DNA from 2 places in the Desulforamulus aquiferis genome. Region 2 is predicted to be linked to the other one. Evidence: riboswitches for the same ligand, from Rfam matches in the RefSeq annotation. Region 2 holds a riboswitch; the other holds the start of a gene.
The links. Region 2 has a riboswitch for cyclic di-GMP ahead of P6N53_RS15795 (methyl-accepting chemotaxis protein). Riboswitches for the same ligand answer to the same signal wherever they lie in the genome.
Positions count from the first base shown of each region.

Region 1 (4,463 bases), on a different contig from region 2:
AGCTTGTTGGTACAACACCTAATCTATTGCTTACTGATACAGGTCTGGCAGCTGGCTATAAGTATTCCTATCAGGTTGTGACCATCAATAAGAATAAGTTTTCCTCTAAAAAATCTGACAAGGTTACAATAACAACAGCACCTGTAGCAATCCCCGCCAACAATCTGTTTGCTATCTTAGATGCGATAGAAGAAGCTTTAGCAAACATTAGTCAAGAAGACTGGGAAAAATTAAGGGAATACAAGGACACCTTAAAGCTGCGTACCGATGAAGAGATCCTTCAGGCCCTTAAGGATACCGGCCTGGCAAAGGCCTTTGAGAATGTGATCAATTCAAACATTACTGAAAGCCAAATGAGAATATCTATTGCTGCTATTCGGGTCTTGGCTGATATTGGTAAGGACAACGTGGTGGAAAGCCGGGCGCTGATTAGCAGTAAAATCAATGAGCTAAAGCAAGCTTTTAGAACAGAGCTGGATAGATTAATTTCTCAGGGAATAAACCAGCAGGCTGTATACGACTATATTACCGACCTATATGATAATATTTTAGTAGGTAAGTATCTAGTTAGAGAGTCAAATTATGAAGCTGATTTATTTGAAGCAGCTTTAAAGGAATTAAGGAACGGAAAACATGACGCAATAAAGGATGCTGCCGAAACTGCCTTTGAAACCCTTAAAACACAGTACTCTACTCCAAGGGATACCGACAGTGAATTCAAAAAATTAATCAGGCAAATCATTGCAGAGAAAGAGTTTGCCACCTTAACAGGTAATGATCTGCGTTTGGTGAAGTCCTACTTGGTTTCTGAGCTAACAGATGATCAAGAGAAATTTAAAACCATTATTTCCTTGATGGAGTTAACAATCGAGACCAGCAAGATATTTATCCCACTTAACTAGCAGCTAGCTCAATTTAATATATAAAGTAGACCCTGTTTAGTGCAGGGTCTACTTTATATACTGGTTTACTTAAATATTGAAGTCAGAGGAATGAAAATGATTGACATTCACTGCCATATCTTACCTTGCCTCGATGATGGTCCGGAATCTATGGAATTAAGCTTAGAAATGGCCAGAACCGCCGTAAAAGAAGGTGTAACAGCAGTAATTGCCACTCCCCACTGTATCTCCGGGGTTTTTTATAATGAGAGAAAAGATGTAGTTCCGGTGATGGAAGCTTTTAAGCATAGGTTAAACATGGAGGGAATAGCTTTAGATATATATCCGGGTCTGGAAATAAGGCTGGAACCCAATATAGCCGCTAAGGTAGCTGATAGACAACTTCTTTCATTATGTGACCAGGGTAAATATTTGCTGGTGGAGTTACCCCTAAGTTCAGTTCCGCCAAACACAGGACAAGTGGTCTTTGAATGTATGTTAAAGGGCATAAGGCCGATAATTGCTCATCCTGAGCGCAATAAGGAAATTATAGAAAATCCCCAATTACTATTTAAAATGCTTGAAAAGGGTTGCTTGGTTCAGATAACATCAGGCAGTATAACCGGAGATTTTGGTTCCGGTGTTCAGAATTTTACAAAGGAAATATTAAAACATGGCTGGGTGCATTTTGTGGCTTCCGATGCCCATCATCCCATTAAACGGCCATTAAAGCTAAAAGAGGCTAGGCTAGTCACAGCACAACTGTCGAGCGAGGATAATGCTAAACTGCTTTTTGAGGAAAACCCCCTAAAGGTTATTAGGGGGGAGACGATAGAAAATCATGAAGTGCTGCCTTTTCCTAAGGGTAGAAGCAGCATTAAAAAAAGAAAAGGTTTTTGGTCTGCCCTGTGGAAAAGTATAAATAAGAGGTGGTGAGGACAATAAAAAAGGTGCTTATAATTGTAGCTATAATCGGGGTGCTCTTGCTCTCGGGATTATATTATTTTAAATACAGTTTTTTAAATACTGAATCTATGATGGACGCAAAGGATAAGGCAGAACAGAAAAAAGAACTCCTTTCAAATGAAAGGTTTGGGAACTTGCCCGAGGTTGTTGAACTAAAAGAACAAATGGCCCAGCAGGAGAAGAAAAACTCGCCCGGGGGCCAAGACTTCGATGCTGGTGAAACTGCTGCGAGTGTCCCATCACAGGGAGAACTTGAGGCAAGGCTAGTGCAAAAGATGCAGTCGCTACAAGGGGAATATAATGGTAAGATAAACAGTTATATTGCCGCAGCTAAGAAGGAATATGAAAAAATTGAGTCTGGGCAGATTACTATGTCTAAAAAAGCTCTGGCCCAAAAATATATAGGTTTAGTAGAAGGTATGGAGGCCGAATGTGATGCCAGGGTGTATGCAGCAATTGCCCGGGCGGAAAATGAATTAACGAGCTATGGTTATTCCACCGATATAGCGGATAAGGCCAGGGAAACATACCGACAAACTAAGAAGCAGCAGCGTTCACAATTGCTTAGTAAGCTTTAAGAAATATTTTTTATAAAATTTAAATGAATTACGAAATGCTAAAGGAAAAACACAGTTTTTGTCGAAGTGAGTAATGCTAAAATTTCAGGTTCCGATAAAGGCAAACCTGCCGAAAGGTTGGGACGCAAAACCACGGGCCTAAGGTTTATCTATGGCTGCCGGGTTACCGAATACCCATATAATGCTAATATCGGTGCCGGGGGAGGAAATCAGCATTGAGTTTTTATCATAAAGCTCTGACCGGTTTTCCATCAGAACAAGAAAGTTTACTAAATAATAAGTTGGAAAGAATTGAAGTACTTAAGTTAAAATTAGTCAAAGAAGGATACCAGCCATCTGAGTCTGAGTATTTCATTAAGTCTGCTTTAGGAACTGCAAAGGTTTCTGAGATGAGTATGGAACAGCTTGACATAGCAATTGAAGCTTTGGAAAAACAGATTCTAATTGCACAGAAGTGTAAGCAACTGTTTAAAGGCTAAGGCATTTATCATGCATTCCGCGATTTAACAAGCTCACAACATAGCTCCATTAGTCTTTTGGCAACGTCTGTTAATTCTACGGATGTTGCTCTGTTTTTTTGTGTCCAAGGCAATTGATTTAAAAGGGTTTTACTGGCCAAACCTGCGTGATTTATTTTGCTAGTCAGGGTGCTGATAGACCAGTAACTTTCCACGGAAAGACCTCTTTCTAACTGGACCAGGGTCTTAAAGGGCGGATTCTTTGATACAGAGGTGTTTTTTACAGAATATAGATTAATGTAGGCTAAAGTATTATCCCCCTCAATTCGGGGCTTTCGAACTTTAACTGGTATCAGAACTAATTCGGAGCCTAGGATTATAGGGCAAAAAATCTTTTTCCCTAGTATATCCGCAGCTTTCTTTTTGAGCAGCTTAAGATCGGCACAGTGGTGTTTGGCCAGCTTATTAACGACACTGCGAACTTTTTGCAAGACAGTTTCTTTACTTCCATCCCGGTAAATAATAATTGATACATCACCATTATCTTGATAGTCAGGAATAATGGCAGCTATTGACTCAGGGTTTGCTAAATACCCTTCCATATGTTGAGAGCCTCCTCTTTCTGTGAACAATTCAGCTTAAGCTAAAATTAATATATGGTGTTAGCCATGGATATGACATACTAAATGGAAAAAATTACTAAAAAATTTTTGAGGGTGATAGAAGGTGCGCATTTCCCTACTAGGGGCCCAGATAGATAATTTAAATATGCAGGCTACGGTGAAGCGGATTTCTGAAATGGTCTCTTCCGGAGAGGTTAACCAGGTAGTTACCCTAAATCCTGAATATCTATACCGCGCCCAGGAGGAGGGTAACCTCCTAGAATTGGTTAACAAATCGGAACTGGTAACCCCCGATGGTACAGGTATTGTCTGGGCCTGCAAGATGGCAGGTGTCCCGGTGGAAGAGAGGGTAACAGGCATAGATCTGATGTTAAATTTGATGCCAGTCGCGGCAAAGGGTGGCTGGGGCATCTTTTTACTTGGTTCGGCTCCCGGGGTAGCTGAAGAGGCGGCCAAAAACCTGGCAGATAAATATCCAGGCTTGAAGATTGTTGGAATACATCACGGTTATTTTATGAGCCATGAAGAAGACGAAGTAGTCCGACTGATAAAGGCTGCCAAACCGGAACTGCTTTTTGTGGCTTTGGGTATGCCAAGGCAAGAGCAGTGGATAGCCAAGTACAAGGATGAGATGGGAGTCCCTGTTTCCATAGGAGTTGGCGGCAGCTTAGATGTCATCGCCGGAAGGGTTCAGCGAGTTTCCCCGGTACTACAGAAGCTTCAGTTGGAGTGGTTGGGACGTCTTATTAAGGAGCCCCATCGTTGGAGGCGCCAGCTGGTTTTGCCAAAGTTTGCCGGATTAGTTTTAAAAAGATACTTATTTAAAATGTAACACCCCTGTAAATTTTTCCACAGGGGTGTTACATTTTGCCGCTATTTTCCGTCTATATTACTAAGGCAATAAATGCAGGGATACCAAGCAATCTGTCGAATTTTATATATTAGAAAAACTATTGG
Region 1 covers NZ_JARPTC010000008.1:95,576-100,038, forward strand. The annotation lists gene P6N53_RS06540 (S-layer homology domain-containing protein) at 1-902, shown strand, start outside; gene P6N53_RS06545 (tyrosine-protein phosphatase) at 993-1,817, shown strand; gene P6N53_RS06550 (hypothetical protein) at 1,832-2,425, shown strand; cyclic di-GMP riboswitch class I at 2,515-2,596, shown strand; gene P6N53_RS06555 (hypothetical protein) at 2,641-2,904, shown strand; gene P6N53_RS06560 (hypothetical protein) at 2,913-3,485, opposite strand; gene P6N53_RS06565 (WecB/TagA/CpsF family glycosyltransferase) at 3,610-4,338, shown strand.
Region 1: linked by a shared signal. The riboswitch ahead of P6N53_RS06555 (hypothetical protein) and the one ahead of P6N53_RS15795 (methyl-accepting chemotaxis protein) in region 2 are both predicted to bind cyclic di-GMP.

Region 2 (4,463 bases):
TTGCCACCTCCCTGGCCTGAACACTAAGGCTTTGCACCAAACCGATTACATTTGAAAAGGACTCACTTACCTCTTTAACCACCTGATGGCCATGGGCTACCTTTTGTTGTCCTATATGCATAGCCTCAGCAGATTGGGTTGACTGCTGTTGAATATTGGCAATAATTTTGGTTATCTCAACTGCCGAATTAGAGGAGGTTTCTGCCAGCTTGCGAACTTCGTCGGCAACTACAGCAAAGCCTCTCCCTGCATCACCCGCCCTGGCTGCCTCAATAGCAGCGTTTAGGGCCAAAAGATTCGTCTGTCCGGCAATACCATTGATGGTTTCTACAAATTTCCCAACATCCTTAATTGCCGTATTAAGGGAATCAATGGTCTTCCCTACCTCCTGGGAAGAGTTAGCTATTTCCGAGATGGTAGTAACCACACTATTGATCTTATCCTTACCCTGGTCAGCCTGGAAACTGGCCTCATCTAATTGTGTGGACACTTCCCTAATATTACCTACGATATTTTCTACCGTGCTTGACACCTCGCCAACTGTGGAGGCGTTGGCTGAAGCTGCAGCAGAGGTTTGCTCGGCCTGGGAAGATAAGCTGAAAACAGTCTCGTTGACATAATTACTGGCGGTGGATATACCTCCGATTAGCTCCTTTAGATTTATTCTCATTTCTTCAAAGGATTGGGCCAGTTTCCCTATCTCATCCCTGCTGGTTACCCTTATCTCTTCATTTAACTGACCCTTAGACACCCGGCCAGTTGCAGCTAATAATCTGTTGATAGGCTCAATTATTTTAGTACCTAAATACCAGCCTATGCCAAGCAAAATCACCGAGACAATGATAGTAATGAGCAGTAGCTTTTGACTGGTGGTGTCAACATTTACAAACACCTCATCCCGATTGGCCACAATTGCAAGAATCCAACCAGCGGTAGTAATAGTCCGGAAGCTGGCAATGGATTGTTCACCCTCAAAAGCATATTCTATCTGCCCGTTTTTAGTTTCCACCATTTGGGTTGTTGACTTGGCAACCTCTTCAGTGACAGGCCCTTCAACCTTGGTTAGGTTTTTGAGCAGTAATTCCTCATTGGGATGAACAATGGTTATACCACTGGCATCAACCAGATAAGCCCTGCCCTTTTCCCCATATTTCATTTGCAAAACCTGTTCAGATAATCTATCTAAGTTCAAGCGGCTATATAAAACTCTGATTATAACTCCATCATTTTTTACAGGAACAGCCAAAACAACCGACATTTTATTGTTAACCTTAGATATTAGTGGTGCTGAGTAGGCAAATCTATCCCCACTTGTTACCGCGATGAAATAATCCCGATCCCTTAAATCCACCGGGGCGTCATCAGTATTAATTGCCGACCCGTCTAATTCAATTAGGCCAAAGGATTCAAACATGACATCCTTTACTTCCATTTGGTGTTTAAGCTCTGACTTTAAATAATCAAGGGCTTCGTCTAAATCTTCTCCTTGTACTTCATTTACCTTTGACAGTATATCCAGGATGTGAATATGTTTCTTTAGATTCTCTTCCAAAAGATTACTGTTTGCGATTACGGTCTGTTCAAGCGAATGGTGGAGTTGTTCACTCTGGCCTGTTTTATAATTAGTTAAGGCATATAGATTTGTGATTATCAAGGCCACAACTGCTAAAAATAATACAGCTAAAAATTTAAGACGGATACTAAAATTGCCATTAAATGAGATACTCCTAAAAGGATTTTTTTTCAATGAAAAATCCCTTATGCGGATGCCCTTCTTAAACAACGCAACCTTCCCCTTTCACCTCTTACTTAATTTCGCATCTGCAATTGAAAATCTTAGAACACACCACTTAAAATCACTCACTGCTTTTTTAAATAATCACTCCTAACTATGACCCATGTCATATTATTGATTATTTTGCTTAATATATAAAATTTTCCATTTTTATCCATTAAGATGAAAAAAATATATAATTATATCTTCGTTTTAAAAAAACAAAAAATCCCTCTATTTTCTTATGAGGGACTTAAGCTATGCTAAAAATAAACTCTTTATGGAGAGATTATTTTTTGGCAGCCTGGCAGTCATACCAAAATAGGTGTAGACCCATAGCTTTGCGTCCCTACCTTTCGATAGGTTTGCCTTTAACAAAATTTAGGATTTTTGGCTCTGTCTTCTAGGTATATTATCCTAAATTCAACATATCTCACCATATTCCTCTAAACAATGACATTAAGTTGTAAATTTTTTAACATAAAATTAACAAAACCATTTTCTCAGCTTCAGCTTCGCGAGGCGCTGTTTCCACTGCTCCGAACCCAGTAACCTTTTAACAGTCAGAGGGTTGACCCTTAAGTCAACCCTCCAAGCTATTTGCTACTTAGTTTTTCAATTGTTCCGCCGCCAACCAGGTATTCCCCCTGATAATAAACCACGGCTTGTCCGGGAGTTATTGACCTCTGGGGATATTTAAAGGTAACCTTCACCAAGCCCCCCTCTAAAGGCTCAATTACCGCCGGAGACGGCTTGCTATTATACCGAACCTGGGCCTCAACTTCCCTCGTCTCCTTAAGACTATCAAATAAAATAAAGTTGTTATCAGATGCTATCAGCTCGGTTCCCCAGATAGCCTCCTCAGGCCCCACTATTACCGCATTATTTTCAGTATCAATTTCTGTGACATAGGTCCTTTCCCCGGTGGCTAATCCCAAGCCTCTCCGCTGGCCCACTGTATAAAAGGGAATGCCCTTGTGCTGCCCTACAACATTACCCTTCAAATCCATAAAGGGACCTGGCTTTATACCCTCAGGGGCCCGTTCATCCAAAAAGTTACGGTAATTATCATCATGTACGAAGCATATCTCCTGGCTTTCGGGCTTAGTAGCCGTGGGCAGTCCCAACTCTGTTGCCATTGCCCGGACCTGCTCCTTGGTATACTCTGCCAGAGGCATTAGGGTATGGGCTATTTGATCCTGGGTAAAACCATACAGCACATAGGTCTGGTCCTTCTTTTCATCCTGTGCCCTTCGTACAGTGTAGCGGTTAAAATCTTCACTATAGCCCAGACGGGCATAATGCCCCGTAGCTATATAATCAAAGCCCATTTGTCTGGCCTTCTGAAGTAGAGCCGCAAATTTAACAAATCTGTTGCAGGCAATGCAGGGGTTAGGTGTCCGTCCTCTGAAATATTCATCAACAAAATACTGGATCACTTTTTCTGTAAAGATGTCCCTAAAATTTAATACATAATAGGGAATTCCCAATATTTCAGCCACCCTCCGGGCATCGTCCACCGCGGTAAGGGAGCAGCAGCCCACATAATCCCCATCAAGCACCGCCTGTTCCGGGTCCCATATCTGCATGGTTACTCCAACAACTTCATAGCCCTGCTGCTGTAATAGGGCGGCTGTAACAGAGCTATCCACTCCGCCGCTCATGGCTGCAATTACTCTTTGTTTGGTTGCCAAAAGGCTTCACCTACGCGTTTTGTTTTTTCAAGTAGTCTTCAATGGCTGCCTTTAGAGCGTCGGCCGCTAGGTTGGAACAGTGCATTTTAGCCGGCGGCAGTCCTTCTAAGGCCTCAGCCACACTTTTATTAGTGATCTGCAGGGCTTCCTCAATGGTCTTGCCCATGGCCATTTCAGTAACCATGCTGCTTGTTGCAACAGCAGCACCACATCCAAAGGTCTTAAACTTAATATCCTTAATAATATTATCTTCTACCTTTAATGTAATCTTCATGATGTCGCCGCAGCTTGGATTTCCCACTTGTCCGGCACCATCGGCATTCTCGATTTCTCCAACATTGCGGGGGTTGGAAAAATGGTCCATTACCTTTTCGGTGTACATAAAAATTACCTCCTCATACCCTTTACAGAACTATTCTTTTTAGTATTGTTCTTCTTCATCACCATGATCATGGTGGTGATCGTCATGAACTGTACAGGTACTGCAGGCACAGGGGTTGCACCCTTCACTCAAGGGAGACATGGCCCTGAGCCGTTCAATCACAGGTGGCAGAACTTCTAGGAAATACTCAATATCTTCCTCAGTATTGTATTTACCCATGGTCAATCTTAGGGAGCCGTGTGCAACCTCTTTAGATAGTCCAATGGCTGTAAGAACGTGGGAGGGTTCTAGAGACCCGGAGGTGCAGGCAGAACCGCTGGAGATGGCAATCCCTTTCATATCTAACATCAGCAGCATGGATTCACCTTCGATGAACCTAAAGCAAAAACTCACATGGTTGGGTAGCCTATTCTGGGGGTGCCCGGTTAAAATGGTATTTGGAATCTTTTCTAATACTTCTTTGATCAGGCGATCCCGGTAACCTGAAAGACGCTGGGCATCATTGTACATTCTTTCGGTTGCCATTTCTATGGCTTTACCCAGGGCAACAATTCCCGCCACATTCTCAGTTCCCGGACGGCGCCGTCGTTCCTGTCCACCCCCGAAGGTGATG
Region 2 covers NZ_JARPTC010000023.1:79,085-83,547, forward strand. The annotation lists gene P6N53_RS15795 (methyl-accepting chemotaxis protein) at 1-1,783, opposite strand, end outside; cyclic di-GMP riboswitch class I at 2,070-2,154, opposite strand; gene mnmA (tRNA 2-thiouridine(34) synthase MnmA) at 2,371-3,468, opposite strand; gene nifU (Fe-S cluster assembly scaffold protein NifU) at 3,479-3,850, opposite strand; gene nifS (cysteine desulfurase NifS) at 3,890-4,463, opposite strand, start outside.